One region of the Streptomyces sp. NPDC034103 genome, then DNA from elsewhere that is predicted to be linked to it. Evidence: riboswitches for the same ligand, from Rfam matches in the RefSeq annotation. Region 1 holds a riboswitch; the other holds the start of a gene.
What was found. Region 1 has a riboswitch for thiamine pyrophosphate ahead of thiO (glycine oxidase ThiO). Riboswitches for the same ligand answer to the same signal wherever they lie in the genome.
Positions count from the first base shown of each region.

Region 2: another riboswitch for thiamine pyrophosphate. It lies ahead of ACZ56U_RS31225 (thiamine ABC transporter substrate-binding protein); the one in region 1 lies ahead of thiO (glycine oxidase ThiO).

Region 1 covers NZ_JBVISS010000019.1:44,633-59,238, forward strand. The annotation lists gene ACZ56U_RS34685 (anthranilate synthase family protein) at 1-1,244, opposite strand, end outside; gene ACZ56U_RS34690 (trp operon leader peptide) at 1,352-1,420, opposite strand; gene ACZ56U_RS34695 (class II 3-deoxy-7-phosphoheptulonate synthase) at 1,517-2,866, shown strand; gene ACZ56U_RS34700 ((2Fe-2S)-binding protein) at 3,031-3,264, shown strand; gene bfr (bacterioferritin) at 3,311-3,790, opposite strand; gene ACZ56U_RS34710 (sulfite oxidase-like oxidoreductase) at 3,967-4,599, shown strand; gene ACZ56U_RS34715 (DUF4396 domain-containing protein) at 4,616-5,137, opposite strand; gene ACZ56U_RS34720 (deoxyribonuclease IV) at 5,213-6,073, opposite strand; gene pknB (Stk1 family PASTA domain-containing Ser/Thr kinase) at 6,215-8,140, opposite strand; gene ACZ56U_RS34730 (thiazole synthase) at 8,259-9,053, opposite strand; gene thiS (sulfur carrier protein ThiS) at 9,057-9,257, opposite strand; gene thiO (glycine oxidase ThiO) at 9,254-10,411, opposite strand; TPP riboswitch at 10,409-10,521, opposite strand; gene ACZ56U_RS34745 (avidin-fold protein) at 10,574-10,945, shown strand; gene ACZ56U_RS34750 (NAD(P)/FAD-dependent oxidoreductase) at 11,041-12,204, shown strand; gene ACZ56U_RS34755 (Rv2175c family DNA-binding protein) at 12,323-12,694, shown strand; gene thiE (thiamine phosphate synthase) at 12,940-13,620, shown strand; gene metF (methylenetetrahydrofolate reductase [NAD(P)H]) at 13,764-14,606, shown strand, end outside.
Region 2 covers NZ_JBVISS010000015.1:119,059-133,664, forward strand. The annotation lists gene ACZ56U_RS31210 (LAETG motif-containing sortase-dependent surface protein) at 1-114, shown strand, start outside; gene ACZ56U_RS31215 (ABC transporter ATP-binding protein) at 235-1,257, opposite strand; gene ACZ56U_RS31220 (ABC transporter permease) at 1,257-2,858, opposite strand; gene ACZ56U_RS31225 (thiamine ABC transporter substrate-binding protein) at 2,906-4,000, opposite strand; TPP riboswitch at 4,080-4,185, opposite strand; gene rlmN (dual-specificity RNA methyltransferase RlmN) at 4,210-5,316, opposite strand; gene ACZ56U_RS31235 (hypothetical protein) at 5,370-5,906, opposite strand; gene ACZ56U_RS31240 (phosphatidate cytidylyltransferase) at 6,065-7,189, opposite strand; gene frr (ribosome recycling factor) at 7,189-7,746, opposite strand; gene pyrH (UMP kinase) at 7,893-8,651, opposite strand; gene tsf (translation elongation factor Ts) at 8,841-9,677, opposite strand; gene rpsB (30S ribosomal protein S2) at 9,772-10,710, opposite strand; gene ACZ56U_RS31265 (M23 family metallopeptidase) at 10,963-11,529, shown strand; gene ACZ56U_RS31270 (TetR/AcrR family transcriptional regulator) at 11,748-12,305, opposite strand; gene whiG (RNA polymerase sigma factor WhiG) at 12,399-13,235, opposite strand; gene dprA (DNA-processing protein DprA) at 13,519-14,606, opposite strand, start outside.

The sequences.
Region 1 (14,606 bases):
TGCATCCGCAGCCAGAAGGGGGCGAGGGAGGACCGGCGCCCGTCCAGCGCGGCACGCACGCGTGGGTCGTCGGCGAGATGCACGCGCGCGTGCTCGGTGCGCGGCGCCCGCTGAACGACCCCCAGCGCGGCCAGCACGCCCGCGGCCTTGGCGTGCGTCTCGGCGACCTCGCCCGCCGGGTCGGACCCGCGCACGAGCGTGGCGCCGACCGGCACCCGCAGCCGCCCGTCCGCGTCGATGTCCGCGGTACGGATGAGGATGGGGGAGTCCAGCGTCTGGGCTCCGCCGGAGTCCTTCCCGAGCAGCGCCAGCGCCCCGGCGTAGTACCCACGCCCGCCGACCTCGTGCCGCTCGATGACCCGGCAGGCGTTCTGCACCGGCGAGCCGGTGACCGTCGCCGCGAACATGGTCTGCTTCAGGACCTCCCGCACATCCAGCGAGGACTTCCCGCGCAGCTCGTACTCGGTGTGCGCGAGGTGGGCCATCTCCTTCAGGCGCGGCCCGACGACGACCCCGCCCATGTCGCCGACGGTGCACATCATCTTGAGCTCCTCGTCGACGACCATCGACAGCTCCTCGATCTCCTTGCCGTCGGCGAGGAAGCCGAGCAGGTGCTCGGCGGTGGGCCCGTCGGCCGGATAGCGGTACGTCCCACTGATCGGGTTCATCACGACCGTCCCGCCGGACATCCGCACGTGCACCTCGGGGCTGGCCCCGACCAGGGTCCGCTCGCCGGTGTGCACCACGAACGTCCAGTACGCGCCCCGCTCGCCCTCGAGGAGCCGCCGGAACAGGGCGAGGGCGTCGGCGCGGCCGAATCCCGGGATCTGTCCCTCGTACGTGCGCCGGATCACGAAGTTCGCGCCCTCGCCCTGCCCGATCTCCTCCCGCAGCACCCGTCCGACGATCCGGGCGTACTCCTCGTCGGCGACGTCGAAGCCGCCGCGCCCCACCCGCACGTCGTGCCCCGGGAGCTGGGCGAGGGCTTCGGCCAGCGGCAGGGTGTGCGTCTCCTCGGGGGTCAGCACCGTCAGCGGCGTCCCGTCGTCGCGGACGTCGAAGCCGCGCTCGCGGATCTGCCGGAACGGCACCAGGGCGAGGCCCTCGTCGGGCAGGTCGGCGAGCCGGTCGTACGTGGCGACCGGGCCGAGGAGCAGCTCCACGCTCTGCCCGTCATGGCCGGGTGTGCGGCGGCGCAGCAGGGCGAACGGGCGGGAATCGTCGATCAGGTCGGGCAGACGCATGGTCCGTGTCCTTCTCACTCACAGGAATCTTGTGGAGAGGAACGGACCCCGACAAACGCCGAAGGCCGCCCCTCGGGCGGCCTTCGCGAAGTCTTGCCTACGCGCAGTCAGTGGGCCGCCGGATGAGCGGTCCACCACCAGTTCTGGTTCGTCTTCTGGTTCGTCGGCGCGTACATGCGACGCACCCTATCCCATGTCCACACCGTGTACCCCGTGTCTCATTTGCTGGGCATGGGGCGGGACGCGCGACATCACCCCGTAATGTTGAGGCCGTGACCGTGAACGCTAAGACCAGCGCGAGCGCTGGCAACACCTGGCGAGACCTGCCCGCGGCGCAGCAGCCCGAGTACCCCGACACCGAGGCTCTGCGCGCAGTCGTTGCGGACCTCGAGTCGTATCCGCCGCTCGTCTTCGCGGGCGAGTGCGACCAGCTGCGCGCCCGGTTGGCGGCTGTCGCCAAGGGAGAGGCGTTCCTCCTCCAGGGTGGCGACTGCGCCGAGGCCTTCGACGCGGTGAGCGCCGACCACATCCGCAACAAGCTCAAGACCCTGCTCCAGATGGGCGCCGTGCTGACGTACGCCGCCTCGGTCCCGGTCGTGAAGGTCGGCCGTATCGCCGGCCAGTACTCCAAGCCGCGCTCCAAGCCGACCGAGACCCGCGACGGCGTGACCCTGCCGACCTACCGCGGCGACTCCGTCAACGGCTTCGACTTCACCGAAGAGGCCCGCATCCCGGACCCCGAGCGCCTGAAGCGGATGTACAACGCCTCCGCCTCCACGCTCAACCTGGTGCGCGCCTTCACCACCGGCGGCTACGCCGACCTGCGCCAGGTGCACGCCTGGAACCAGGACTTCGTGAAGTCCTCCCCGTCCGGCCAGCGCTACGAGCAGCTCGCCCGGGAGATCGACAACGCGCTGAACTTCATGCGGGCCTGCGGCACCGACCCGGAGGAGTTCAAGACGGTCGAGTTCTACGCCTCCCACGAGGCGCTGCTGCTCGACTACGAGTCGGCGCTGACCCGGGTCGACTCGCGTACGGGCCACCTGTACGACGTCTCGGGCCACATGGTCTGGATCGGTGAGCGCACCCGCCAGCTGGACGGCGCGCACATCGAGTTCGCCTCCCAGATCCGCAACCCGATCGGGATCAAGCTCGGCCCGACCACGACGGCCGAGGACGCGCTCCAGTACATCGAGCGCCTCGACCCGGACCGCGAGCCTGGCCGGCTCACCTTCATCGTGCGCATGGGCGCGGACAAGGTCCGCGACAAGCTGCCCGAGCTGGTCGAGAAGGTCACCGCCTCCGGCGCGACCGTGGCCTGGGTGACCGACCCGATGCACGGCAACACCTTCGAGGCGGCCTCGGGCCACAAGACCCGCCGCTTCGACGACGTGCTCGACGAGGTCAAGGGCTTCTTCGAGGTCCACAAGTCGCTGGGCACCCACCCGGGCGGCATCCACGTGGAGCTCACCGGTGACGACGTCACCGAGTGCGTGGGCGGCGGCGACGAGATCTTCGTCGACGATCTGCACCAGCGCTACGAGACCGCCTGCGACCCGCGCCTGAACCGCAGCCAGTCCCTGGACCTGGCGTTCCTCGTCGCGGAGCTGTACCGCGACTAGTAGCAGATCAGCAGGGCGTGCGCCTGTTACCGGAGCACGAGGTGGGGCGCGGATCACACACGATCCGCGCCCCACTCCACTTTTCTGGCTCCCGCACGACGGGTAAGGTTAGGTTAGCCTCACCGATCAACGGGGATGGCGAGACCGATCAATCCCGTCGGGAGGTGGCCCGCGTGTACGTCTGTAGTTGCTTCGGGGTCACCGAGCAGCAGGTGAGGAAGCACGCGGAGGACGGTGCCTGCACCCCCCGCCAGATCGCCTCGGCCTGCAAGGCGGGCACCGACTGCGGTTCCTGCGTACGCCGGATCCAGGCGATCCTGGGCAGGGGCGCGTGCCCCCGCCGTGAGCTGGTCGATCAGGGCCAGCCGGTCCTCGCCGAGCTCGACGAAGCCGCTTGATCCGCCCCGCTCGCCCTCCCGTTCGGCTGCCCGATCGCCTTCCGGCTCAGCTCTCCGGCTGCTCGATCAGCTGGGCGATGTAGAGCGCCTCGCCGAGCTTCTCCAGAAGCTCCAGCTGGGTGTCGAGGTAGTCGATGTGGTGCTCCTCGTCCTCGAGGATCGACTCGAAGATGTTCGCGGACGTGATGTCGCCCTTGGCGCGCATCACCTCGATACCGCGCTTGAGGCGGTCGATCGCCTCGACCTCGATCTGCCGGTCGGCCTCGAACATCTCCTTGACCGTCTGTCCGACCCGGACATGGAACAGCCGCTGGTAGTTCGGCAACCCGTCCAGGAACAGGATCCGGTCGGTGAGCACCTCGGCGTGCTTCATCTCGTCGAACGACTCGTGGCGCGTGTACTTCGCGAGCTTCGTCCAGCCGAAGTTCTCCTGCATCTTCGCGTGCAGGAAGTACTGGTTGATCGCGGTGAGCTCGCCGGTGAGCTGCTCGTTGAGGAATTCGATGACCTCGGGGTCGCCCTGCATCGCAGAGGCTCCTTCCAACCGGGGGGAACTGGCAGGTTGCGCCGCATCCTTGCACCGGTATCGAAGATCGTCCAGTAAGTCTTCACTTAGTAAGTAAGGGCATGCTTAGTCCGGTTTGCGGCGAATCGGCCCGGGGCTGGTCCCGCGCACCGCCCGGGGTCTGTCAGGATGGAGTCATGGGTCAGTCGGTGGAACGCGAGTCAGGAGAAGCGGCACACTCCGAGCTTCCGCCGGGGCAGCGCAAGCAGCGCGGCTGGCCGGTCACGCACTACGGACCCGTCCCCAAGTTCCGGCCCGAGCGCTGGGAGTTCCGCGTCTTCGGTGCCACGGCGGACGGCGGCAAGGAGTGCTGGACCCACGAGGAGTTCACGGCGCTGCCGCACACCACCGTCGTGGCCGACCTGCACTGCGTGACGAAGTTCAGCATGCTCGGCGCCGAGTGGGGCGGCGTCCCCGCCCGGTCCATCCTCGAGATCGCCCCGCCCGCCCCGGCCGTCACCCATGTGATGGTGTGGGCGGAGTACGGCTTCAGCTCCAACCTGCGCCTCGCGGACTTCGCCGCCGAGTCCACGATCTTCGCCACCCACAAGGACGGCGAGCTGCTCACCGCCGAGCACGGCTTCCCGCTGCGGCTGGTCGTCCCTCATCTGTACGCCTGGAAGGGGCCCAAATGGGTCCGCGGCGTCGAGTACATGACCGCCGATCGCCGCGGCTTCTGGGAGGAGCGCGGCTACCACAACATCGGCGACCCCTGGAAGGAACAGCGCTACTCCTACCAGGAGGAGCCCGGGGACGGCCCCGAGCTCTGACTCCACGTGCCGGGGCTCAGTGGTGGTACTGGTGCACCACCGCGTGCCCCTTGCCGCGGCCGATCATCCACTTGTTGACCGGCGTGGTCAGGACGAAGGCGATGGCCAGCGCGATCGCCAGGGCGCCCCAGAACAGCGGGTCGGCGAGCTCGGCGTCCATGGCGCCCGGCCACAGCACGATCACGCCGTTGTCGACCAGCTCCATCACCGCGATCGACAGGGTGTCCGCGGCCAGCGCCACCTTCAGTGCGGCGCGCAGGTCGACACCCGCTTTCATGACGCCGCGCAGGGTGAGCGCGTAGCCGAAGAAGAAGGCCAGGATGATCGCCAGGATCAGGGTCGGGGTGTTGCCCCAGCCGAGCGCGGTGCCGATGACCATGCCGAGCACCTCGCCGATGGCGCACCCGGTGAGGCAGTGCAGGGTGGCCCGCACCGCCATGGACCAGCTGCTGCCGGCCTGATGGCCCTCGTGTCCGTGGTTGCCGTGGTTCCCGTGGTTCCCGTGGTGAGCGTGCTCTGTGTGCGCGTTTTGCTGCATGACTGCCCCCAGCGTCAGGTAACGGTTCCTGCATTGAGCGGAACCGTATACCCCCCAGGGGTATTCCCCAAGGACTTACCCGTCGCGGAGTTTCTTCAGCCGCTCCACGTCCGCGGCGTGCCCCTCCTTGCCGCCGGGGGTCTCGATGATCAGCGGTACGCCCTCGGTGGCGGGGTGGGTCATCAGCGCCCGGAACGGGTCCTCGCCGATGTGGCCGGCGCCGATGTTGGCGTGCCGGTCCTTGTGGGCGCCCACCACGTCCTTGGAGTCATTGGCGTGGATCAGCTTCAGGCGGCCCTCGCCGACGGTGTCCACCAGCAGGTCGAGGGTCCGGTGCATGCCGGAGGGGCCGGTCAGGTCGTGGCCCGCCGCGAAGACGTGGCAGGTGTCGAGGCAGATCCCGAGCCTGGGGTGGGCGTCCAGGGCCTCGAAGTACGGCCCGAAGTCCCAGGTCCGCGAACAGAGCGAGGACCCCTGTCCGGCGGTCGACTCCAGCAGCAGGAACGGGTCGTCGTCGTGGGTGAGCTCGTCGAGCAGCGGCAGCATGTACTCGCGGACCTGCTTGAGCGCGACGGACCGGTCCCGACCGCCGGTCGCGCTGCCCGTGTGCACGACCACGCCGAGCGCCCCGATCTCCCGGCCGCGGCGCAGTGAGTGCCGCAGGCTCTCCACGGACCTCTCCACCGTCGCCTCGGTGTGCGAGCCGAAGTTGATCAGGTACGGGGCGTGCACGTACGCCGGGATCGACTCCGCCGCGCAGGCCGCGCGGAACTCCTCGTCCTGCCGCGGGTTGCCGGCGGGTGTGGCCCAGCCGCGCGGGTTGGCGACGAAGACCTGCACGGTCTCCGCCTGGAGATCACGGGCATAGGACAGACCGACGGAGTTCAGACCGCCGGCCACGGGGACGTGCCCGCCGACGGGGTTGCGCTGAGTCATCACCCGCTCAGGGTGTCATGCGAGCTCGGGGGCGCTGTCGGGGGTGCTGGTGGCAGAGGGGCGAGGGTGCCGATGTGAGCGGCCCCCGGTCCGCGCGGTCCCCCCGGGTCCCTCCGGCCCCCGGTCCCCGCGGCGGCCGTGTCAGCGGATCTCGATCGTGATCGTCGAGCCCTTGGGGGCCGTCTGGCCGCCCTCCACCGACTGGTTCTTGACCGTGTCGCCGAACAGGCCGAGGAGGCCGCGGTCCTCGTCGACCTCGAATCCGGCGCCCTCCAGCTCGGCCTTGGCGTCGTCGACGCTGTCGCCGACCACGTCCGGGACCTCGACCATCTCGGGGCCCTTGGAGATCGTCAGCGTCACTGTGTCACCCTCGGTGGCCTCGCTGCCGTCCTTCGGGGTCTGCGCGGCGACCAGGCCCTTGTCGTACTCCGAGGTGACCTGCCGGGAGGCGACCTTCACCTTCAGGCCCGCCTCCGCCAGGTCCGCCTTGGCGTCCTCCAGGCTCTCGCCGGTGACGTCGGGGACGTCCACCGGGCTGCCCTTGCTGACGACCAGCGCGACCGCCGTGCCCGCGCGGAGCGTGGTCCCCGCCGCCGGGTCAGTGCCGATGACGAAGCCCTTGATGACGTCCTCGCTGAACTCCCGGGTCACCATGCCCGGTTCGAGGCCGTCGTTCTCCAGCCGGGTCTTCGCCTTGTCGAGCCGGTAGCCCTTCAGGTCGGCCAGGTCGACGGTGTCGGGCCCCTTGGAGATGGTCAGCGTCACCGAGTCGTTGCTCCGTATGCGGGTGCCGACCGTCGGGTCCGAGCTGATGACCCGGCCGCGCTTGACGGTGTCGCTGTACTCCCGCTTCACCTTCCCGGCCTCGAGCCCGGCCTCCTCCAGCCGGTCCCGGGCCTGCGCCTCGGTCTTCTCCACCAGCGGCGGGACCTTGGTGAACTGGCCGGAGTTGATGTACCAGACGCCGGCGCCGACCCCGAGGATCAGCAACAGGGCGGCCACGATCGCGAGCGGACCGCGCGGGCGGCCCGAACGGCGCCGGGGCGGCGGGGGCGGGGGCGACTGGAGGCGGCTCGTGCGGTTGAGCGCGGGCTCCGCGTCCTCGTCGACCGGCAGGGGGCGCGGCACGGTCAGCGACCGCGGGATCACGCTGGTGCGGTTCTCGGCGTTGCTGTGCTGGGCGGTCAGCGCCTGCGGCGGCATCAGGTCCAGCTGGCCCTCGCTGAGCGCGGAGCGGGCCTCGATGGCGTGCGCGAGCAGGGCCACCGCGTCGTACGGGCGAAGGTCCGGGGTGCGGGCGGTCGCGGAGGCGACCAGCTCGTCCAGCGCGAACGGCAGGCCCGGCACGACGGCCGAGGGCGGCGGGACGTCCTCGTGGAGGTGCTTGTAGAGCACGATGGCGGGGGACTCCCCGTCGTGCGGCTTCTCGCCGGTCAGCATCTCGTACAGCACGACACCGCACGCGTAGACGTCCACGCGGGCGTCGGTGGCACCCGGCTGCTCGATCTGCTCGGGCGCGAGATAGGAGACGGTGCCGAGCACGGCACCGCTGGTGCTGGTGACGGTGTCGACGGACCGCACCAGCCCGAAGTCGGCGACCTTGACCCGGCCGTCGTCCCCTATCAGGACGTTCTCCGGCTTCATGTCCCGGTGCACGAAGCCCGCGCGGTGCGCGGCGCCGAGCGCGGCCAGCACCGGCTCCAGGATGTCGAGCGCGGCCCGCGGCTGCAGCGCCCCGCGATCGCGCAGCACGTCACGCAGGGTGCAGCCGGCCACGTACTCCATGGCCAGGTAGACGTACGACCCGTCGGTGCCCTGGTCGAAGACCTGCACCACGTTGGGGTGGGCGAGCCGGGCGACGGACTTGGCCTCGCGGATGAACCGGTCCACGAAGGTGCCGTCGGCCGCGAGGCCCGGGTGCATCACCTTCAGCGCGAGCACGCGGTCGAGGCGGGTGTCCACGGCCCGGTAGACCGTGGCCATCCCGCCGACCGCGATCCGCGCGTCCACGCGATAACGCCCGTCGAGCACCTGCCCGACCAAAGGGTCCTGAAGGGTCGTATCCACGCAGGTGAGTGTACGAGCCGCGACTGACAGGGCCGCCGGTTCGGGCGAGATCGGGGCGGGACTGAAGCCGTCCTGTGACGGACGCCGCAACGACTTCCGGCCCTTCTCGAACGTACGTTCAGAACGCGGGGCGTTCCGGATCGAGGCGCGCCAACCCCTCGGCGGGCGACGAGGCTTCGGCGAAGTGCCGCCGCGGGATGCGCCCCGCGCGGTGCGCCAGCCGACCCGCCTCCACCCCGTGCCGCATCGCGTGGGCCATCAGCTCCGGCTCCCGCGCCCGCGTCACCGCCGAGGCGAGCATCACACCCGCGCACCCCAGCTCCATCGCGAGCGCGACGTCCGACGCCGTCCCGGCGCCCGCGTCCAGGATCACCGGCACGCGCGCGTGCTCGACGATCAGCTGGAAGTTGTGCGGGTTGCGGATGCCGAGCCCGGAGCCGATCGGGGAGCCGAGCGGCATGATCGCCGCACAGCCCACGTCCTGAAGCTTCCGGGCCAGCACCGGGTCGTCGTTGGTGTACGGCAGCACCGTGAAACCGTCGTCGACCAGCGTCTCCGCCGCGTCCAGCAGCTCGATCGGGTCCGGCAGCAGGGTGCGCTCGTCGGCGATGACCTCCAGCTTGACCAGGTCGGTGCCGAGCGCCTCGCGCGCGAGACGGGCCGTCAGCACGGCCTCGCCCGCGGTGAAGCAGCCCGCGGTGTTGGGCAGCACCCCGATGCCGAGCCGGTTCAGCACCGACAGCACCGAGCCGTGCACGTTCGGGTCCACGCGGCGCATCGCGACCGTGGTCAGCTCGGTCCCGGAGGCGACCAGCGCCCGCTCCAGCACGTCCAGGCTCGGCGCCCCACCGGTGCCCATGATCAGACGGGACGAGTACGTCGTACCGCCCAGGAGGAAGGGATCGTCGGCCATGGGTCAGCCTCCCTGGACGGCGGTGAGGACCTCGACGCGGTCTCCCTCGGCGAGGGGCGTCGAGGACCACTGTCCGCGCGGGACGACGGTTTCGTTGAGGGCGGCCGCCACGCCGGAGGGCGCCGGGGTGAGGGCCCGTACGACGGTGTCGAGAGCCGTGCCGGGAGCGAACTCGCGCGGCTCGCCGTTGAGGGAGATGTTCATGCGGGCTGCTCCACGAGTTCCCTGAATCGCCTGGGGGTGAACGGGCGCACCTCGTCGGGGAGTTCGCCCGTGGTCAGGACGTCGGCCAGCGCGTCACCGGTGACGGGTGTGAGCAGCACGCCGTTGCGGTAGTGGCCGGTCGCCAGGAGCAGCCCGGGCAGCTCGGTCGGCCCGAGCAGCGGCGCGTTGTCCGGCGAGCCGGGACGCAGCCCCGCGCGGGTCTCCGTCAGCGGCAGCTCGGTGATGCCGGGGACCAGCTCATGGGCGTCGCGCAGCAGCTCGTACACCCCGCCCGCGGTCACCGTCGTGTCCCAGCCCAGCTCCTCGCTGGTCGCTCCGACCACCAGCTCGCCGTTCTCGCGCGGCACCAGGTAGACCTGGCTGCCGCGGACCACGGCCCGCACGGTCCGGTTCAGGAAGGGCGCGTACCTCGGCGGCACGGTCAGCCGCAGCACCTGTCCCTTCACCGGCCGCACCGGCGGCAGTACGGCGTCCGGGACCCCGGCCAGCCGCCCGCTGAGGCTGCCGGCCGCCAGTACGACCTGTCCCGCGTCCAGCCGTGTGCCGTCCGTCGTCGTGAGGCCGGCGGCCCGGTCCCGTACGACCTCCAGGCGCTCGGCCCAGGCGCGGTGGAAGACCACGCCCGCGCGCTCACAGGCGGCCAGCAGCGCCTTGACCAGCCGCCGCGGGTCGATCTGGTGGTCGCCGTCGACCCGCAGACCGCCGCGCACCCCCGGCGCGAGCATCGGCTCCAGACGCCGGCACTCGCGCCCGGACAGCCACTCCGACTCCAGGCCCGACTCCCGCTGGAGGGCGTGCAGTTCGCGCAGGTGGGCGCGGTCGTCGGCGTCCAGGGCGACGGCGAGCGTGCCGCAGCGGCGGTAGCCGAGGTCCTGGCCGGTCAGCTCGGTCAGCTCGGCCGCGAACCCCGGATAGCGGCGGGCCGAGGCGAGGTTCAGGCCCAGCAGGGTCTGCTCGCCGTAGTGCAGTTCCGTGACGGCGGCCAGCATCCCGGCGGCCACCTGGGCGGCCCCGCCGCCGGGTTCGGGGTCCACGACGGCCGTGGCGAGACCGCGCTGCGCGGCCCGCCAGGCCGTGACCAGGCCGATGATGCCGCCCCCGACGACGAGGACGTCTGACGTACGTGAGGACATGGGCGTCCAGCCCCTCCCTTCGCCGGCATGACCCGGATCAGGTTCGTACGGTCGGAGGCCGCCCAGCCTCCCTCTCAGCCCGGTGCGTCCGGGCTCCCGCGAGTGCTCTACGTTGGCCACCCTAGCCCGCCGAGCATCGCCTTTGTAAGGGAGCCCACGGTCATGCCCCGCTCGCTGGACGGCCTCGTCCTCGCCCCCGTCGCCGACCAGGACCCAGGTCAGGTGGGCACGCGCACCCGCTTCACGTACCACGAGAAGGACGGCGAGATCTGGGCCGAGTACGCGGGCGGGGACGTCGTGCGGGGGCATCTGGTGGGCACCCGGGAGGGGGACCGGCTCGACTTCCGGTACGTCCAGCTGAGGCAGGACGGGACGACCGCGTCCGGGCACTGCGCGTCCACGGTGGTCGAACTCCCGGACGGGCGCGTGCGCCTGGAGGAGACCTGGGAGTGGGAGTCACGGCCCGGCAGCGGGACGAGCGTCGTGGAGCAGATCGCGGCAGGTGTGGAGCAGGTCACTGCGCACGACTCCTGACTGACAAATTGTCAGTTGTCTATGGTGATCAGGTGAGCGAGGACACGCAGACGCAGGCACAGGCGCAACGGCGGGTCGTGGTGGTCGGCGCGGGCATGGCCGGCGTGCAGACCGCGGTGGCGCTGCGCGAACAGGGCTTCACCGGCACCGTGACCCTGATCGGCGCGGAACCGCACCAGCCGTACGACCGGCCGCCGCTGTCCAAGGCGGTACTGCTCGGCAAGGCCGAGGGCTCCGCCTTCGACGTCGACTTCGAGGCGCTCGGCATCGGACTCGAACTCGGCCGTGAGGTCCTGGGCGTCCGCCCCGCCGAGCACACCCTGGACACCGAGTCCGGGCCCGTGCCGTACGACGTCCTGGTCCTCGCCACCGGTGCCGAACCGATCCCGCTGCCCGGCGCGGAGGGCGTCCCCGGCGTCCATCTGCTGCGCACCCTCGACGACGCCGACCGGCTGCGGCCGGTGCTCGCCCGGCAGCACGACATCGTGGTGGTCGGCGCGGGCTGGATCGGCGCCGAGTTCGCGACCGCCGCGCGTGAGGCGGGCTGCTCGGTCACCGTCGTGGAGGCCGCCGAACGGCCGCTCGCGGGGGCGCTGCCCGCGGAGGTGGCGGCGCCGATGGGCGCCTGGTACGCCGACGCGGGCGCCGAGCTGCGCACCCACGCGCGCGTGGCGCGTGTCGAGCCCGGCACGGTCGTCCTCGACGACGGCACCCGGCTGCCCGCGGGCGCCGTGGTGGTCGGCATCGGCGCCCGCCCCGCCACGGCCTGGCTGGCCGGCTCGGGCGTCGAGCTCGGCGCGCACGGCGAGGTGGTGGCCGACGACGGGCTGCGCACCTCCGTGCCGGACGTGTACGCGGTCGGCGACTGCGCGTCCTTCCCCTCGGGCAGGTACGGCGAGCGCCTGCTGGTCCACCACTGGGACAACGCCCTCCAGGGGCCGCGCACGGTCGCGGCCAACATCATCGGCGAGACGCCCGCGGTCTACGACCCGGTGCCGTACTTCTGGTCCGAGCAGTTCGGCCGCTTCGTCCAGTACGCCGGGCACCACGCCTGCGCCGACGCGACCCTGTGGCGCGGCGACCCGGCCGGGCCGGCCTGGTCGGTGTGCTGGCTGCGCGAGAACCGCCTGGTCGCCCTCCTCGCGGTCGGCCGGCCCCGGGACCTGGCCCAGGGGCGGAAGCTGATCGAGGCGGGCACGGAACTGGACCCGGAGCTGCTGCTCGACCCGGCGCGGCCGTTGAAGGCGGCGACGGCGTAGGGCGCGGAGGCGAGGCGGCCGGAGGGGGCGCGGGGAGGCGGACCGCGGGGGAGTCGGAACGCCCTGGTCGGAGGGGTCCGGCTTCCTCCTGTCAGTGCGGGATGGCAGGCTTGATGTCGTGACCGAGATTGACGCAAAGATCGATGCTCTCGTGCCCGCCTGGCTCACCCTCCCCGACATCGCGGAAATCCTCGATGTCGAGGTGACGCGTGTGCGGCAGCTGGTCAGGGAGGGCCAGCTCATCGCCGTACGCCGGGGTGAGAACCGCGCGCTGCACGTCCCCGCCGCCTTCATCGACGGGGCCGAGCAGAAGGTCGTCAAGGGCCTCACCGGGACCCTGACGCTCCTGCGGGACGACGGCTTCAGCGACGAAGAGATGCTGGAGTGGCTCTTCACCCCCGACGACAGCCTGCCCGGCACCCCCGCGCAGGCACTCAGCGAGAACCGCGGCACGGAGGTGAAGCGCCGGGCCCAGGCGCTCGCCGTCTGATCCGGGCGCGGAGAGAACCGAACACCGTCTGACGTACGGGCGGGGCCCCGCGGGCCACGGTCGCGGGAGACTGCGGCCGTGGCGCGGCGGCGATGGAGTGGCGGCCGGTCCCGTCGGGGCGGGCCGACCGCACGAGAACCGGCGCGCACCGCCGCGGCTGTGCGCCTGTGGTTCACTACGCCCGGTCCGCCGAGGCCGACCGCAGCGGTCCGCGGCCCGTACGCCATCCACACCGGGGGACACCCATGCCCGTCACGTCCGACACCGCCGCCCGCGCCCAGCTCGCCGACGCCCGGCTCTATCTGTGCACGGACGCCCGCAAGAAGCAGGGCGACCTTCCCGAGTTCCTGGACGCCGTCCTGGCCAACGGCGTCGACTTCGTCCAGCTGCGCGACAAGACGCTGGAGGCGGACGAGGAACTGGGCCTGCTCGCGCTGTTCGCCGACAAGTGCCGGGAGCACGGCAGGACCCTGTCGGTGAACGACCGCGCCGACGTGGCGCACGCCGCCCGGGCCGCCCACCCCTGGCCCCCCGCGATCCTGCACCTGGGCCAGGGTGACCTCCCGGTCCCCGCGGCCCGCGCGATCCTCGGCGACGACATCCTGGTGGGCCGCTCCACGCACTCCGAGACCGAGGCCGCCGCGGCCGCCGTCCAGGAGGGCGTCGACTACTTCTGCACCGGCCCGTGCTGGCCCACGCCCACCAAGCCCGGCCGGCACGCCCCCGGGCTGGACCTGGTCCGGTACACCGCCGCCCTCGGCACCGACCGTCCCTGGTTCGCCATCGGTGGCATCGACCTGGGCAACCTGGACGAGGTACTGGCGGCCGGGGCCCGGCGGGTCGTGGTCGTGCGGGCCATCACGGACGCGGACGACCCGGGCGCGGCGGCGGCGGAGTTCGCCAAGCGGCTTCGGGAGGCGGTGTGAGGGGGTGTGAGGCGGGCGGGCGGTCCGGCGTGAGCCCGGGGGTGGACGGCCCGGGTGTCCGAGGGGTGGACAACAAGTCGACAAAAAGGGCAAATTTCCCCGATCCGGTTGGGTGACCGTCACCCCCTGGCTAACCTGCCGGTATGGCCCTCGGAACCGCATCCACCAGGACGGACCGCGCACGCACCGTGCGCGACATGCTCGCCACGGGCAAGACGACGTACTCCTTCGAGTTCTCGGCGCCGAAGACCCCCAAGGGCGAGCGGAACCTGTGGAGCGCGCTCAGGAGGGTCGAGGCGGTCGCCCCGGACTTCGTCTCGGTGACGTACGGCGCCGGCGGTTCCACGCGCGCCGGCACGGTCAAGGAGACCCAGCAGATCGTCGCCGACACCACGCTGACGCCGGTCGCCCACCTCACCGCGGTCAACCACTCCATCGCGGAACTGCGCAACATCATCGGCCAGTACGCCGACGCCGGGATCCGCAACATGCTGGCCGTGCGCGGCGACCCGCCCGGCGACCCCATGGGCGAGTGGGTGGCGCATCCGCAGGGCCTGACCTACGCGGCCGACCTCGTCCGGCTCATCAAGGAGTCGGGTGACTTCTGTGTCGGCGTCGCGGCCTTCCCGGAGATGCACCCGCGCTCCGCGGACTGGGACGCCGACGTCACGCACTTCGTCGACAAGTGCCGGGCCGGCGCCGACTACGCCATCACGCAGATGTTCTTCCAGCCGGAGTCCTATCTGCGGCTGCGCGACCGGGTCGTGGCGGCCGGTTGCGCGACCCCCGTCATCCCCGAGGTCATGCCGGTGACCAGCGTGCGGATGCTGGAGCGGCTGCCGCAGCTCAGCAACGCGGCCATCCCCTCCGTCCTGAAAGAGCGGATCCTCACAGCACAAGACGATCCGGCCGCTGTACGCTCCATTGGCATCGAATTCGCCACGGAGTTCTGCGCGCGGCTGCTGGCCGAGGGAGTGCCGGGACTG
Region 2 (14,606 bases), on a different contig from region 1:
GGCGCGAACTCCAACACCGGTGTCATCGCCGGTGTCGCGGTCGCCCTGGTCGCCGTCGGCGGTGGCGCGGTCTTCTTCGGCCTGCGTCGCCGTGGGGCGAGCAGCGGCCGCTGACGTCCCGCCCGCCGTACGGCTGTGGCCCGTCCTCCGTCAGGGGACGGGCCACGGTCGTAGGGCCCTTCGACGGCCTCCGGAGGGCCACGGTCGTACGGCCCCTCGGCGGCGCCGCGCGGCTCAGTCCAGTACGACGATCTCGGCCGCGTCGAACTCCACCCCGACCGGGTCCCCGACCTCCGGCGCCTCCCGCAGCGCGCACGCCGCCTCCAGCCGCGGCGCGTCCCCCTCCGGCCGCAGCCGCACGGCGACATGCGTGCCCCGGAACGTCCGTGCCGTGACCGTGCACGGCAACCCCTCGTCGGCGCCCACGAGCCGTACCCCGGCCGGCCGCACCAGCAGGTTCCGGACGCCCTGCGCGGCCCCCTCGGGCACGGGCAGCTTCCCCCAGGGCGTGTCCGCGGCCTCGCCGCCGACCAGGCCCTCCACCACGTTCTCGAAGCCGAGGAAACGGGCCACGAACTCGTCCACCGGCTGCTGCCACACCTCCAGCGGTGTACCGGACTGGGCGATCCGCCCGTCCCGCATCACCACGACCCGGTCCGCGAGCGCGAACGCCTCGCCCTGGTCATGGGTGACCGCGAGCACGGTCGTGCCCAACCGCCCGAACAGCTCCCTGAGTTCGACGACCAGCCGCTCCCGCAGTGAGCGGTCCAGCTGCCCGAGCGGCTCGTCCAGCATCAGCAGCCGGGGCCGCGGCGCGAGGGCCCGGGCCAGCGCGACGCGTTGCTGCTCACCGCCGGAGAGCGAGGCTACGGCCCGCCGCTCGGCGCCGGGAAGGCCGACGAGGTCGAGCAACTCCCGCACCCGGTCGCCCCGTTGCTCGCGGGCCACGCCGTGCATGCGCAGCCCGAACGCCACGTTGCCGGCCACGTCCCGCTGCGGGAACAGCTGGTGGTCCTGGAACATCAGCCCGACCCCGCGCTTGTGCGCGGCCACGGCCGTCTGGTCGCGCCCGTCCAGCGACACCCGCCCCGCGTCCAGGTGTTGCAGCCCGGCCACGGCCCTCAGCAGCGTGGACTTCCCGCTCCCGCTGGGCCCGAGCACACACACGATCTCGTGCTCGGCGACCGCCAGGTCGACCCCGTCCAGCACGGCCCGGCCGCCGAAGCGGACCGTCGCGCCCTGAAGGCTCAGCAGCATCAGAACTCACCCGTCCGATCGGTCCGCAGCCGCTCAAGGACCAGCAACGCCACCGCGCACACCACCATCAGAATCGTCGAAAGGGCCATCGCCTGCCCGTAGTTGAGCTCGCCGGCCCGCCCCAGCAGCCGTGCCACCGCGACCGGCAGCGTCGGGTTGTCGGGCCGCGCGATGAACACGGTCGCCCCGAACTCCCCCAGCGACACCGCGAACGCGAACCCGGCCGCGATCAGCAACGCCCGCCGCACCAAAGGCAGATCGACCTCCCGCCACACCCGCCAGGGCGACGCCCCGAGCACGGCCGCGGCCTCCCGCAGCCGGTGGTCGACGGCCCGCAGCACGGGCAGCATGGTCCGCACCACGAAGGGGACCCCGACCAGCGCCTGCGCGAGCGGCACCAGGATCCAGGAGGCCCGCAGATCCAGCGGCGGCTCGTCGAGCGCGATCAGGAACCCGAACCCGACGGTCACCGCGGACACACCCAGCGGCAGCATCAGCAGCGCGTCGAAGCCCCGCACGAACCGTCCCGCGTCCCGCCGGGTCAGCGCGGCCGCGGCGAGGCCGCCGATCACCACGGCGATGAGGGTGGCGGCGACGGCGTACTCCAGCGAGTTCCCGACCGCCTCGATGGGCGGGACGAGGAAGACCCCGCCGTCGCTGTGGGTGAGGGCGCGGTAGTAGCCGAGGTCGGGGGCGTCGAGCGAGCGCTCCACCAGCACGGCGAGCGGCAGCAGGAGCAGGAGCAGGACGGTGAGCAGCACCCCGCCCAGCAGCGCCCACTGCCCCGCCCCGCGCGGCCGCCGGGCCGTCCCGGACGCGTCCACCAGGCGCAGGGCCGTCTCCCGTCGCCGTACGGTCCAGGCGTGCAGGGCGAGGATCGAGCCGACGGCCAGGAACTGGACGATCGTGAGGACCGCGGCCGTGGGCAGGTCGAAGATCTCCGAGGTCTGCCGGTAGATCTCCACCTCCAGGGTGGAGAAGGTCGGCCCGCCGAGGATCTGCACCACACCGAAGGAGGTGAAGGTGAACAGGAAGACCATCAGGGTGGCGGCGGCCACCGCGGGCCCGAGCGCGGGCAGCGTGACCTGCCGCCACGCCCGCGGGCGCGAGGCACCCAGCATCCGCGCGGCCTCCTCCTGCCGCGGGTCCAGCTGGGACCACAGCCCGCCCACCGTGCGCACGACGACCGCGTAGTTGAAGAAGACGTGCGCCAGCAGGATCGCCCACACGGTGGTGTCCAGCCGTACGCCCCACAGCTCGTCGAGCAGTCCCCCGCGCCCGACCAGCGCCAGGAACGCCGTACCGACGACGACCGTCGGGAGCACGAAGGGGACGGTGACCACGGCCCGCAGGATCTGCTTGCCGGGGAAGTCGAGGCGGGCGAAGACATAGGCGCCGGGCAGCGCGAGCAGCAGGGTGAGGACGGTGGAGGCGAGGGCCTGCCAGGTGGTGAACCACAGCACGTGCCGGATGTCGGACTGGCCCAGCACCTCGATGATCCGGCCGAACTGCCAGACCCCGTCGGCCTTGAGCCCGCGCGCCACGATCGCGGCGACGGGCCAGGCGAAGAAGAGCCCGAAGAACGCGACGGGGACGGCCATCAGGCCGAGCCGTACCGCCGCGCTCCTCTTCCGGCCCTTGCGGGGGGCTACTTCAGTACGAGCGAGGTCCACGACTTGACCCACTGGTCACGGTGGTCGGCGATCTTCGCCGGGGCCATGGTCTGAGGGTCCTTGGCGGCGGGCCCGTACTTCGTGAACTCGGCGGGCACGGCCGCGCCCTCGGTCACCGGGTAGACGAACATGTTGAGCGGCATGTCCTCCTGGAACCTCTTGCCGATCAGGAAGTCGATGAGCGCCTTGCCGCCCGCGCTGTTCTGCGCGTTGCTCAGCAGCCCGGCGAACTCGATCTGTCGGAAGCAGGTGCCCTCGGCGACCCCGGTGGGCGCGGTGGCGGGCTTCGGGTCGGCGTAGATCACCTCGGCGGGCGGCGAGGAGGCGTAGGAGACGACGAGCGGGCGGTCGGCCTTGGCCTTCTTCCCGCCCGCGGACCCGGAGAACTCCTCGTTGTAGGCCTGCTCCCAGCCGTCGACGACCTTCACGCCGTTGGCCTTGAGCTTGGTCCAGTAGCCCTCCCACCCGTTGTCGCCGTACTTGGCGGCGGTGCCCAGGAGGAATCCCAGGCCGGGCGAGGAGGTGGAGGCGTTCTCCGTGACGAGGAGGTTCTTGTACGCGGGCTTGACCAGGTCGTCGAACGAGGCGGGCGGCGCCACCTCGTGCTCGCTGAAATAGGCCTTGTCGTAGTTGACGCAGATGTCGCCGTGGTCGACGGGGGTGACCCGGTGCTTGTCGCCGTCGAGCTGGTACCGCTCGTCGACGGCGTCGAGTCCCTTGGCCTCGTACGGCTGGAACAGTCCGTTGTCGAGCGCCCGCGACAGCAGGGTGTTGTCGACGCCGAAGAAGACATCGCCCTGCGGGTTGTCCTTGGTCAGGATGGCCTTGTTGACGGCCTGCCCGGCGTCGCCGTCCTCCAGGACCTTGACCTGGTAGCCGGACTCCTTCTCGAACGCGGCGAGGACGCCCTTGGAGACGGCCCACGAGTTGTGGCTGACGAGCGTGACGGTCTTGGAGCCGCCGGCGGACTCGCCGCCGGCGGACTCGCCGCTGTCGGACGACCCGCACGCGGACAGCGCGACGAGACCGAAGCCGACGGCGAGGACCGTGGCCTTCTTGGTGATGCTCACTGGATTCCTCCTGGGGTGACCAGGAAGAGACGCGGCCCTGCCCGGCAGCCTCCGAAGGGCTCCGGGCAGGGCGCAACAGCTCGAGTGGTGACCGATCTCCCTACCCAGAATGACCTGGGCCAGGTTCGGAGGGTCTGCGGCCGGTGCCGCACTCTCAGCGCTGTGGCGCTCCCCTGTCGGAATATGAAGATGTACGTACCGGGATCAGGTTACCGCTCGCCGGCCGCGAGCTGGCCGCAGGCCCCGTCGATCTCCTGCCCACGGGTGTCCCGGACGGTGACGGGCACACCGTGCGCGGCGATCGCCTCGACGAACGCCTTCTCGTCCTCGGGCCGCGACGCGGTCCACTTGGAGCCCGGGGTCGGGTTCAGCGGGATCAGGTTCACATGCACGGGCTTGCCCTTGAGCAGCCGTCCGAGCCGGTCACCGCGCCAGGCCTGGTCGTTGATGTCCCGGATGAGCGCGTACTCGATGGACAGCCGACGGCCCGACTTCGCGACGTACTCGAAGCCCGCCTCCAGCACCTCGCGCACCTTCCACCGCGTGTTCACGGGGACCAGGGTGTCGCGCAGCTCGTCGTCGGGGGCGTGCAGCGAGATCGCGAGCCGGCACTTGAAGCCCTCGTCGGCGAACCGGTGGATGGCGGGCACGAGCCCCACGGTCGACACGGTGATGCCGCGCTGCGAGAGCCCGAGCCCGTCCGGCGCGGGATCGGTGAGCGCGCGGATCGACTGCGCGACCCGCTTGTAGTTGGCGAGCGGCTCGCCCATGCCCATGAAGACGATGTTGGAGAGCCGCGCGGGCCCGCCCGGCACCTCTCCGTCCCGGAGCGCCCGCATCCCGTCGACGATCTGGTGGACGATCTCGGCGGTGGACAGATTGCGGTCGAGCCCGGCCTGCCCGGTGGCGCAGAAGGGACAGTTCATGCCACAGCCCGCCTGCGAGCTGATGCACATGGTGACCCGGTCCGGGTACCGCATCAGCACGGACTCCACGAGCGTCCCGTCGAACAGCCGCCACAGCGTCTTGCGCGTGGTCCCCTGGTCGGTCGACAGATGCCGTACGACGGTCATCAGCTCGGGAAGCAGCGCCTCCTGGAGCTTGCCGCGCGCACCGGCGGGGATGTCCGTCCACTCGGCCGGGTCGTGCGCGTACCGCGCGAAGTAGTGCTGCGAGAGCTGCTTGGCACGGAACGGCTTCTCACCGATCTCGGCCACGACATCCTTGCGCTCGGCAGGAGTGAGATCGGCAAGGTGCCGCGGCGGCTTCTTGGCTCCGCGCGGGGCGACGAAAATGAGTTCTCCGGGCTTGGGCATGGTCATACCAGTGTCGCAGATCAACCGGAGTGCACCGATCGGCGTCCGCGAGGCTACCGCCACTCCCACAGGTGGGCGAAGACCGAGCCGTCGCCGCGCTCCCTGGTCCAGAAGCCCGAGGCGGGAAGGCCGGGCACGTGGACCTCGGCCTCGTGGAAGACGTAGGCGGACGGCAGGCCGGGGTACGACGGGGACGGCTGCCGGTCAGGGTCCCGCGGCCGGAGGACGCGGCCCAGCACGACTCCCGGCCCCTGGACGCCGAGCTCCTCGGCCACGCACCGCAGCGCGGCGGCGGCCGCGTCCTCGCCGCGCACGATCTTCTCGGCGGGAGGCCGGTCCCGTCGACGCACGGTGCCGTCGCTCATCAGCTGCGAGGTCTCCACGAGCTCCCGGCCGCCCTGCCGGACGCGCAGGGTGACGACGTCGACCCGGCGCAGTGGCGGATCGTCCTCCAGCGTCGTCTCGCCGGCCTCGATCTCGGCGTACAGCTGCCGGACGGACTTGGTGCCGCCGGTGCCCCATGAGGTGTGCGGGACGCCGTTCCTCTCCAGCCACTCCCGAAGCCCGCCCAGGCTTTCCGGAACCCCCATGCGCCCCCCTGCTCACCGCGCCGATGCCGTCGTCCAGCGCGATCCTTCCCGCCCCTGCCTCCGACCGCCACCTCCGGCCTGCCGCCTCCTTGCGGAAACGGCAGGAGCCCCCGCCGAAGCGGAGGCTCCTCGCAGTCATCGGGCCGGCCCGACAAGGATCAGCCGGAGCCGACGAACAGCACCAGCAGCAGCCATACGACCGGGGCCGTCGGCAGGAGCGAGTCCAGCCGGTCCATGATGCCGCCGTGCCCCGGCAGCAGCGTGCCCATGTCCTTGATGCCCAGGTCCCGCTTGATCATCGACTCGCCGAGGTCGCCCAGCGTCGCGCTGGCCGCCACCGCGAGACCCAGCAGCAGACCCTGCCACCAGATGCCGTCGTCGATCAGGAAGTGCATGCTCAGCGCACCCGCGACCATCGCGAACGACACCGCGCCGAGCAGCCCCTCACGGGTCTTGCCGGGGCTGATGCGCGGAGCGAGCTTGTGCTTGCCGAAGCGCCAGCCGACGGCGTACGCCCCGGTGTCGCTGACGACGGTCAGGACCAGGAACGTCATGACCCGGAACGCACCGTCGTCCGCGGTGAGCATCATCGCGACGAAGGTCGCCAGGAACGGCACGTAGAACGCCGCGAAGACCCCCGCGGTGACGTCCTTCAGATAGCCCTCGGGCGGCTCCGTCATCCGCCAGACCAGGACGGCCAGCGCGGTCAGCGCCATCGCCACCCAGGCGCCCTCGGCACCGCGGACGTACCCGGCGACGACCATCGCCGCACCACCGACGGCCAGCGGAACGAGGGGCGCCTTGATGCCCTTGCGCTCCTCGAGCCGGGAGGTCAGCTCCCACAGGCCGACGACGACGGCGACCGCTATCACGCCGATGAAGGCGGCCTTGACGACGAACAGCGACGCGACGATCACCGCGCCGAGCCCGACACCGACCCCTATGGCCGCACCCAGGTCCCGCCCCGCGTTCTTCTTCTGCGGCGCGGGAGCCGGCTGCGGGGCGTCGTGCATGGGCTCCGGATTCTGCGGCGCCGCCGCGCGGGGCTGCGCCGACCTGGTCTCGTCTCGGAACAAGGGGCCGCTCAGCCGAGCGGCCCCCCGGTCGTCATCCTGGTCGTCCCCGTACCGGGGTCCGTCGGGCACGATGGGCATGGGGCGAGTGTGCTGCGCCTCAGGCGCATCGTACGTGGGACCCGCCGGGGCAGCCCCCTGGACAGGCCCCTGGTCGGACGGCCCCCAGTACCCGGCTTGTGGCGGCGCCCCCCAGGAAGAGTCGTTCATCAGACCTCGAGAAGCTCCGCTTCCTTGTGCTTCAGGAGCTCGTCCACCTGAGCGACGTATTTGTGCGTCGCGTCGTCGAGCTCCTTCTCCGCACGGCGGCCCTCGTCCTCACCGATCTCGCCGTCCTTGACGAGCTTGTCGATCGCGTCCTTGGCCTTGCGGCGGACCGAGCGGATGGACACGCGCGAGTCCTCCGCCTTGCTCCTGGCGACCTTGATGTAGTCGCGGCGGCGCTCCTCGGTGAGCTCCGGGAACACCACACGGATGATGTTGCCGTCGTTGCTCGGGTTGACGCCCAGGTCCGAGTCGCGGATGGCCTGCTCGATGTTGCGCAGGGCCGTCTTGTCGAACGGGGTCACGACCGCCATGCGCGGCTCCGGCACGGAGAACGAAGCCAGCTGGTTGATCGGCGTCGGCGCGCCGTAGTAGTCGGCCACGATCTTGTTGAACATCGCCGGGTGCGCACGGCCGGTGCGGATCGCGGCGAAGTCCTCCTTGGCGACCACGACGGCCTTCTCCATCTTCTCCTCGGCCTCGAGGAGGGTCTCTTCGATCACCACTTGCTCCTGCGTGTCTTGAGTAGGCCCGGCTGCTGTTCCATGTGCGTGGGGCGGCGGCCGGCTGCGTCGCGTCTTCTTCCTGCACGGTTCCGGACCGGCAGGACATTGTCCATCCCCCGGTCAGGGACCGGGTGTGTCCCGGGTCAGTCCCGGCTGCCCTGCTCACCCACAAGCGTGCCGATCTTCTCACCCTTGACGGCGCGCGCGATATTGCCCTCCGCCAGAAGCTCGAACACCAGGATGGGGAGCTTGTTGTCGCGGCACAGCGTGATGGCGGTCATGTCGGCGACCTTGAGGTCGCGGGTGATGACCTCGCCGTAGCTGAGGGAGTCGAACTTGACGGCCTCGGGGTTGGTCTTCGGGTCGGAGTCGTAGACCCCGTCCACGCCGTTCTTGCCCATCAGCAGCGCCTCGGCGTCGATCTCCAGGGCGCGCTGGGCGGCGGTGGTGTCGGTGGAGAAGTACGGCATGCCCATACCTGCGCCGAAGATGACCACACGGCCCTTCTCCAGGTGACGCACGGCGCGCAGCGGGATGTACGGCTCGGCGACCTGGCCCATGGTGATGGCGGTCTGCACGCGCGAGTCGATGCCCTCCTTCTCCAGGAAGTCCTGGAGGGCGAGGCAGTTCATCACGGTGCCGAGCATGCCCATGTAGTCGGAGCGGGCGCGGTCCATGCCGCGCTGCTGGAGTTCGGCGCCGCGGAAGAAGTTGCCGCCGCCGATGACGACCGCGATCTCCGCTCCGTCGCGCACGACGGCCGCGATCTCGCGGGCGATCTTGTGCACCACGTCGGGGTCAACGCCGAGGCCCCCACCACCGGAGAAGGCCTCTCCGGACAGCTTCAGCAGAAACCGGCCGCGTAGTTTGCCGTCGTCGCTCTTCTGGGCCTTGGTGGTCATGGAGTTCTCGCCTCTTTCAAGGGGTCGCACATACGAAGAAGGCCATTGCCGGTGGGAACTGGCTCGCATCCCATACGCGGCAATGGCCTCCTCGTCAGATCTGCTGTCGTCCGCCGCGCGCGTGCGTGGCGGCGTACCGGACGACTGCCTACGACCCTATCGGGGTCCGGCGTCGTACGCGGTACGGACTCAGATGCCGACCTTGATACGCGTGAAGCGCTTCAGGGTGACACCGGCCTCGTCCAGAACCTTCTGGACGGACTTCTTGTTGTCCAGCGCGTACGGCTGACCGAGCAGCGTGGCGTCCTTGAAGAAGCCGTTGACGCGACCCTCGACGATCTTCGGCAGGGCCGCCTCGGGCTTGCCCTCGGCGCGGGTGGTCTCCTCGGCGACGCGGCGCTCGGACTCGACGACCTCGGCCGGCACGTCCTCCTTGGAGAGCCACTTCGGCGCGAAGGCGGCGATGTGCTGGGCGACACCCTTGGCCAGCTCGGCGTCGGCCTTGTCCAGCTCGACCAGGACACCGATCTGCGGGGGCAGGTCGGGCATGGTGCGGTGCATGTAGGAGAAGACGAAACCGTCGGCGAACTGCGCGAAGCGGTCCAGGACGATCTTCTCGCCGAGGTTGGCGTTGGCCTCGTCCACGAACGCCTGGACGGTCTTGCCGGCCTCGATCTCGGAGGCGAGCAGGGCCTCGATGTCGGCCGGGGAGGTCTTGGCGACGTGCTCGGCGATCGCGGTGGCGACGGCCTGGAACTTCTCGCCCTTGGCGACGAAGTCCGTCTCGCACTTCAGCTCGACCAGGACACCGGAGGTGTTGTCGTCGGCGATCAGGGAGACCACGGCGCCGTTCTCGGCGGAGCGGCCCTCGCGCTTGGCGACGCCCTTCTGGCCCTTGATCCGGAGCGCCTCGACGGCCTTGTCGACGTTGCCCTCGGCCTCGTCCAGCGCCTTCTTGCAGTCCATCATGCCGGCGCCGGTGAGCTCACGGAGCTTCTTGACGTCGGCGGCGGTGTAGTTCGCCATGATTCTTGAAGTCTCTCTCGAAGTCTGAGGATCTACGGGCCAACGGCGGGGGCTGTGGGGCCCCCGCCGTCAGAACACCCGAAGGGGTGAGGGGTCAGGCCTGCTCGGCCTCGGCGGCCGGAGCCTCGGTGGCGTCGGCCTCGACCGCGGGGGCCTCGTCGGCGGCCGGAGCCTCGGCGGCGGGCGCCTCAGCCTCAGCGTCAGCGGCGGAAGCCTCGGCAGCAGGGGCCTCGGCGGCGGCCGGGGCCTCGTCGGCCTTCTTCTCGCCCTCGAGCAGGTCGCGCTCCCACTCGGCGAGCGGCTCGTTCGCGGCCTTCTCACCCTTGTCGCCGGTGGCGACGCCGGAACGGGACATGAGGCCCTCGGCGACGGCGTCGGCGATCACGCGGGTGAGCAGGGTGACGGAGCGGATCGCGTCGTCGTTGCCCGGGATCTTGTAGTCGACCTCGTCGGGGTCGCAGTTGGTGTCGAGGATGGCGACGACCGGGATGTTGAGCTTCCGGGCCTCGCCGACCGCGATGTGCTCCTTCTTGGTGTCCACGATCCAGACGGCGCTGGGCACCTTGGACATCTCGCGGATACCACCGAGGGTCTTCTCCAGCTTGGCCTTCTCACGCGAGAGGACCAGGAGCTCCTTCTTCGTCAGACCCGAGGCGGCGACGTCCTCGAAGTCGATGAGCTCGAGCTCCTTGAGGCGCTGCAGACGCTTGTAGACGGTGGAGAAGTTGGTGAGCATGCCGCCCAGCCAGCGCTGGTTGACGTAGGGCATGCCGACGCGGGTGGCCTGCTCGGCGATGGCCTCCTGCGCCTGCTTCTTCGTGCCGACGAACATGACCGTGCCGCCGTGGGCGACGGTCTCCTTGACGAACTCGTAGGCGCGGTCGATGTACGACAGCGACTGGAGCAGGTCGATGATGTAGATGCCGTTGCGCTCCGTGAAGATGAAGCGCTTCATCTTCGGGTTCCAACGACGGGTCTGGTGACCGAAGTGGACGCCGCTTTCCAGCAGCTCCCGCATCGTGACGACGGCCATGGCCGTTCTCCTTGTTTTTCTCGGTTATGTACCTGACGCCCACATGCGCCGTGCCACGAAGGACCGAGGGGCGCTGACAGGGACGGGTCGTTGCCGACCGCCGTGTCGGGGCGTGCGAAGTCGACCCGGTGACCCGGATCGCCAGAAGAAGTGTACGGGACCCGCGGGGCACCGGGTGACGCCGCTGTCCACAACCGGGGTCCGGTCCACAGGTCCCGGCCATGATCGGCACGCGTGCGGGACGGTTCGGGCATGCGAGCGAAGCGAATCGTGTGCACGTTGCTGCTGGGACTGGCGCTGCCGGTGCTGACCCCGGGCCCGGTGGCAGGCGACCCTGCTCCACCACCACCGGTGGCACCGCACCCCTCGGTCCCGGCCATCGGCCGCGCCTGGCCGGTGGGGACGCGCCCGGCGGTCCTCCGCGCCTGGGAACCCCCGGCGACGGCCTACAGCCGCGGTCACCGAGGCGTGGACCTCGCGGCGACTGTGGGCACACCCGTGCGAGCGGTGGCCTCGGGCCGGGTCGCCTTCGCGGGCCGGGTGGCGGGAAAGGGGGTGGTCTCGGTGGACCTGACGGGCACGGACCTGCGGACGACGTACGAACCGGTGACGGCGACGGTGGAGAAGGGCGCCCAGGTGGCGGCCGGCGAGGTGATCGGCACGGTGGAACCGACGGGCTCCCACTGCACGGCCCCGTGCGTGCACTGGGGCTTGCGGAGCGGCGCCACCTACCTGGACCCACTGTCCCTGCTGCCACCGTGGCTGCTGCGCCGGGGCCCGTCGAGACTGCTACCGGTACTCGGCGTGCCTCTGCCCTAGCCGGGCGCTCGGCGGAGACCGTACCGGCCGACGGCACCGCCCCCTGCCCTGGCTGCGGGCGCCGCACCGGCCGAGACAGCCACCGCCCCTCGGCGTCTACCTGCCCCAGCCGCAGGCAGAGGTTCGCCAACACGGGAGCCGCTCCCACCCCCACCGAGGCCGACGCCCAGCAGACGCGCGGCAAGCAACACCGCTCGCCTCAGCCGCCCCCGCGGGCCTCAGCCCCGCACGCCCCGCAGCGCCATGGTCACCGCGGCCTCGGTGATCGCCGGAGGATCCTCCGCCGCCCCCAGCTCGATCCTCCGCACAGCCGCGTCCACCACGCCCTGGAGCAGCATCGCGGCGAGCCGGGGCTCCGTGTGCCCCATCTCCGCCAGCGCCTCGACGATCATCGCGACCAGGCCTCCGTGCGCGGCGCGGATCTTCTCCCGGGCCCCGGCGTCGAGCTCACTCGCGGAAATGGCGACGACGGCCCGGTGCCGCCGGTCCCCTACCAGGGCGAGCTGTCGCCGCACATACGCCTCGACCTTGGCCTCGGGCCCGTCCGCCGCGGCCATCGCCGCCGAGACCTCCGCGGCCCAGACCGGGAAGTCGACCTCGCACAGCTCCTCGACGACCGCGGCCCGGGACCGGAAGTACTCGTACACGGACGACCGCGCCAGCCCCGTCCGCTCGGCGAGAGCCGGGAACGTCAGCGCCTCCGTCCCACCCTCGGACAGCAATGACCGGGCCGCGTCCAGCAGGGCGGCTCGCTGCATCGACCGGTGCTCGGCCACGGAGGCCGCTCGAATCCTTGGCACGTCGTCCACTTTACGGACGGACCGTCCCCGACGGGAGGCACTCACGCCGACGAAGGTCATCCGGCCAGGTCAGCGACCGAAGGCGGCCAGTTTCGCCCGCAATTGCAGCACCGACTTGGTGTGGATCTGGCTCACCCGGCTCTCGGTGACCCCGAGGACGTTCCCGATCTCGGCGAGGGTGAGGCCCTCGTAGTAGTAGAGCGTGACCACGGTCTTCTCCCGCTCGGGCAGGGTGTTGATCGCCCGGGCCAGGAACCGCCGCAGCTCCCTGTCCTCGGCCACCTCGACGGGGTTGTCGGCGGCGGTGTCCTCCAGCGTGTCCATCAGGCTCAGCCGGTCGCCCTCGCCCCCGACGTGCAGCAGCTCCTCCAGCGCCACCACGTTGGCCAGCGACAACTGGCTGAAGACCGCGTGGAGTTCGTCCACCGCGACCCCCATCTCGCTGGCCACCTCGAGCTCGCTCGGTGTCCTGCGCAGCCGCGCCTCCAGCGTCGCGTACGCCCGCTCGACGTTGCGCGCCTTCTGCCGCACCGAGCGCGGGATCCAGTCCAGCGCCCGGAGCTCGTCGATCATCGCACCCCGGATCCGGGTGATCGCGTACGTCTCGAACTTGATCTCCCGGTCGATGTCGAACTTCTCGATCGCGTCGATGAGCCCGAAGACCCCCGAGGAGACGAAGTCGGCCTGCTCCACATTGGGCGGCAGACCGACGCTCACCCGGCCCGCCACGTACTTCACCAACGGTGAGTAGTGCAGGATCAGCTGCTCCCGCAGCCGCTCGTCGCCCGTCGCCTTGTAGGAACGCCACAGTTCGTCGAGCGTCGAGGGAGCGGGCGGCCGCACGCTACCGTCGCGGGCGGCTGGGGGGATCGCCGCCCGGTCGGACCCGGAGGTGTGCTGGGGCATTCGTCGCCTTGTGCCGTTCTGCCGTGAAGTGGGGCTGCCTGGGGGAGCTGTCTGTCTGGTGTCGAGTTCGATGCCGAGGTGCCGGTCTGTGCCGGAATCCCCGTGAGCGTAGCGTGACTGGAGTGTCGCAGTGCGCGAAGGACGGGCCCGGGAGCGTGCGCAGATACGTTCCGTTGACCGCCCCACCGAGTCGCGGCGATAGCTCTGTGTGACCGCGCCCCTCGGTCAACTGCGGGAAACCCCAAGGCTTTCGGGGTTCCCTCGGACGGCCGAACACGCTCGGTCAACACCGACGTCCACCGTCCCGGACGGAGATCATCGCCTGGCGTGTCAACTTCCAGCCGTCGCCGTGTCGTTCGACGTAACCAAGTGCTCGGAGTTCGTACAGTCTCGCGATCGCGTCGTCCACCGTCGTCTGCGCGCCCCGCCCGACCTCGGCGGCGGTCGCCGCCCGGCGTGACGGCAGCGCGGCCACGACCCGCCGGGCGTCCGGCGCGAGCAGGTCGCGCGGCAGGACGGGCCCCCGCCGGTCCGGGGCGAGCTCCCCCATGTCACCGACCAGCTCCACGACTTCCTCGGCGTCGGTGACGAGCACGGCCTCCCCGCGCAGCAGTTCATGGACCCCGGCGGAGAGCCCGCTGGTCGCGGGTCCGGGCACGCCCATGGTGTGCCGACCGAGCCGCTGCGCCGCCCTCGCGGTGACCAGCGACCCGCTCCGACAGGCCGCCTCCACGACCACGGTTCCCCTGGTCAGCGCGGCGATCACCCGGTTCCGCAGCACGAACCTGCTCGGCGTCGGATGATCCCCCGGCGGCAACTCCCCGATCACCAGCCCCTGTTCCGCGATCCGGTTGATCAACTCGGTGTGTCCCTGCGGATAGGGCCGGTCCACCCCGCAGGCCAGCACGGCGACGGTCGCCCCGCCGGCGCCGAGGGCACCGCGGTGGGCGGCCCCGTCGACGCCGTAGGCCCCGCCGGACACCACGACCCAGCCCCGCTCGGCGAGACCGCCGGCGAGCGTGGCCGCCATGTGGGCGCCGTACTCGGTGCAGGCACGGGCGCCGACCACGGCGACCGACCGGAGCGCCCACATCCGCAGACTGGGCGCCCCGCGCACCCACAGCCCGAGCGGCCGCGCGTCCCCGAGGTCGTCGAGCTGACCGGGCCACTCGGCGTCCCCGGGGCACACGAACCGCACCCCCGCACGCCGCGCGGCCTCGAGATCCGCCCGCGGCTCGGCCCGTTCGGCCCGCGCGAGCAGCCCCGCCCACCGCTTCCCGCTCACCCCGGCCGGTCCGGCCTCGCGCCCTTCCCGCAGCCACCGGGCCACCTCCCCCGCCCCGGCCTCCCGCACCCACCGCCCGGCGACCT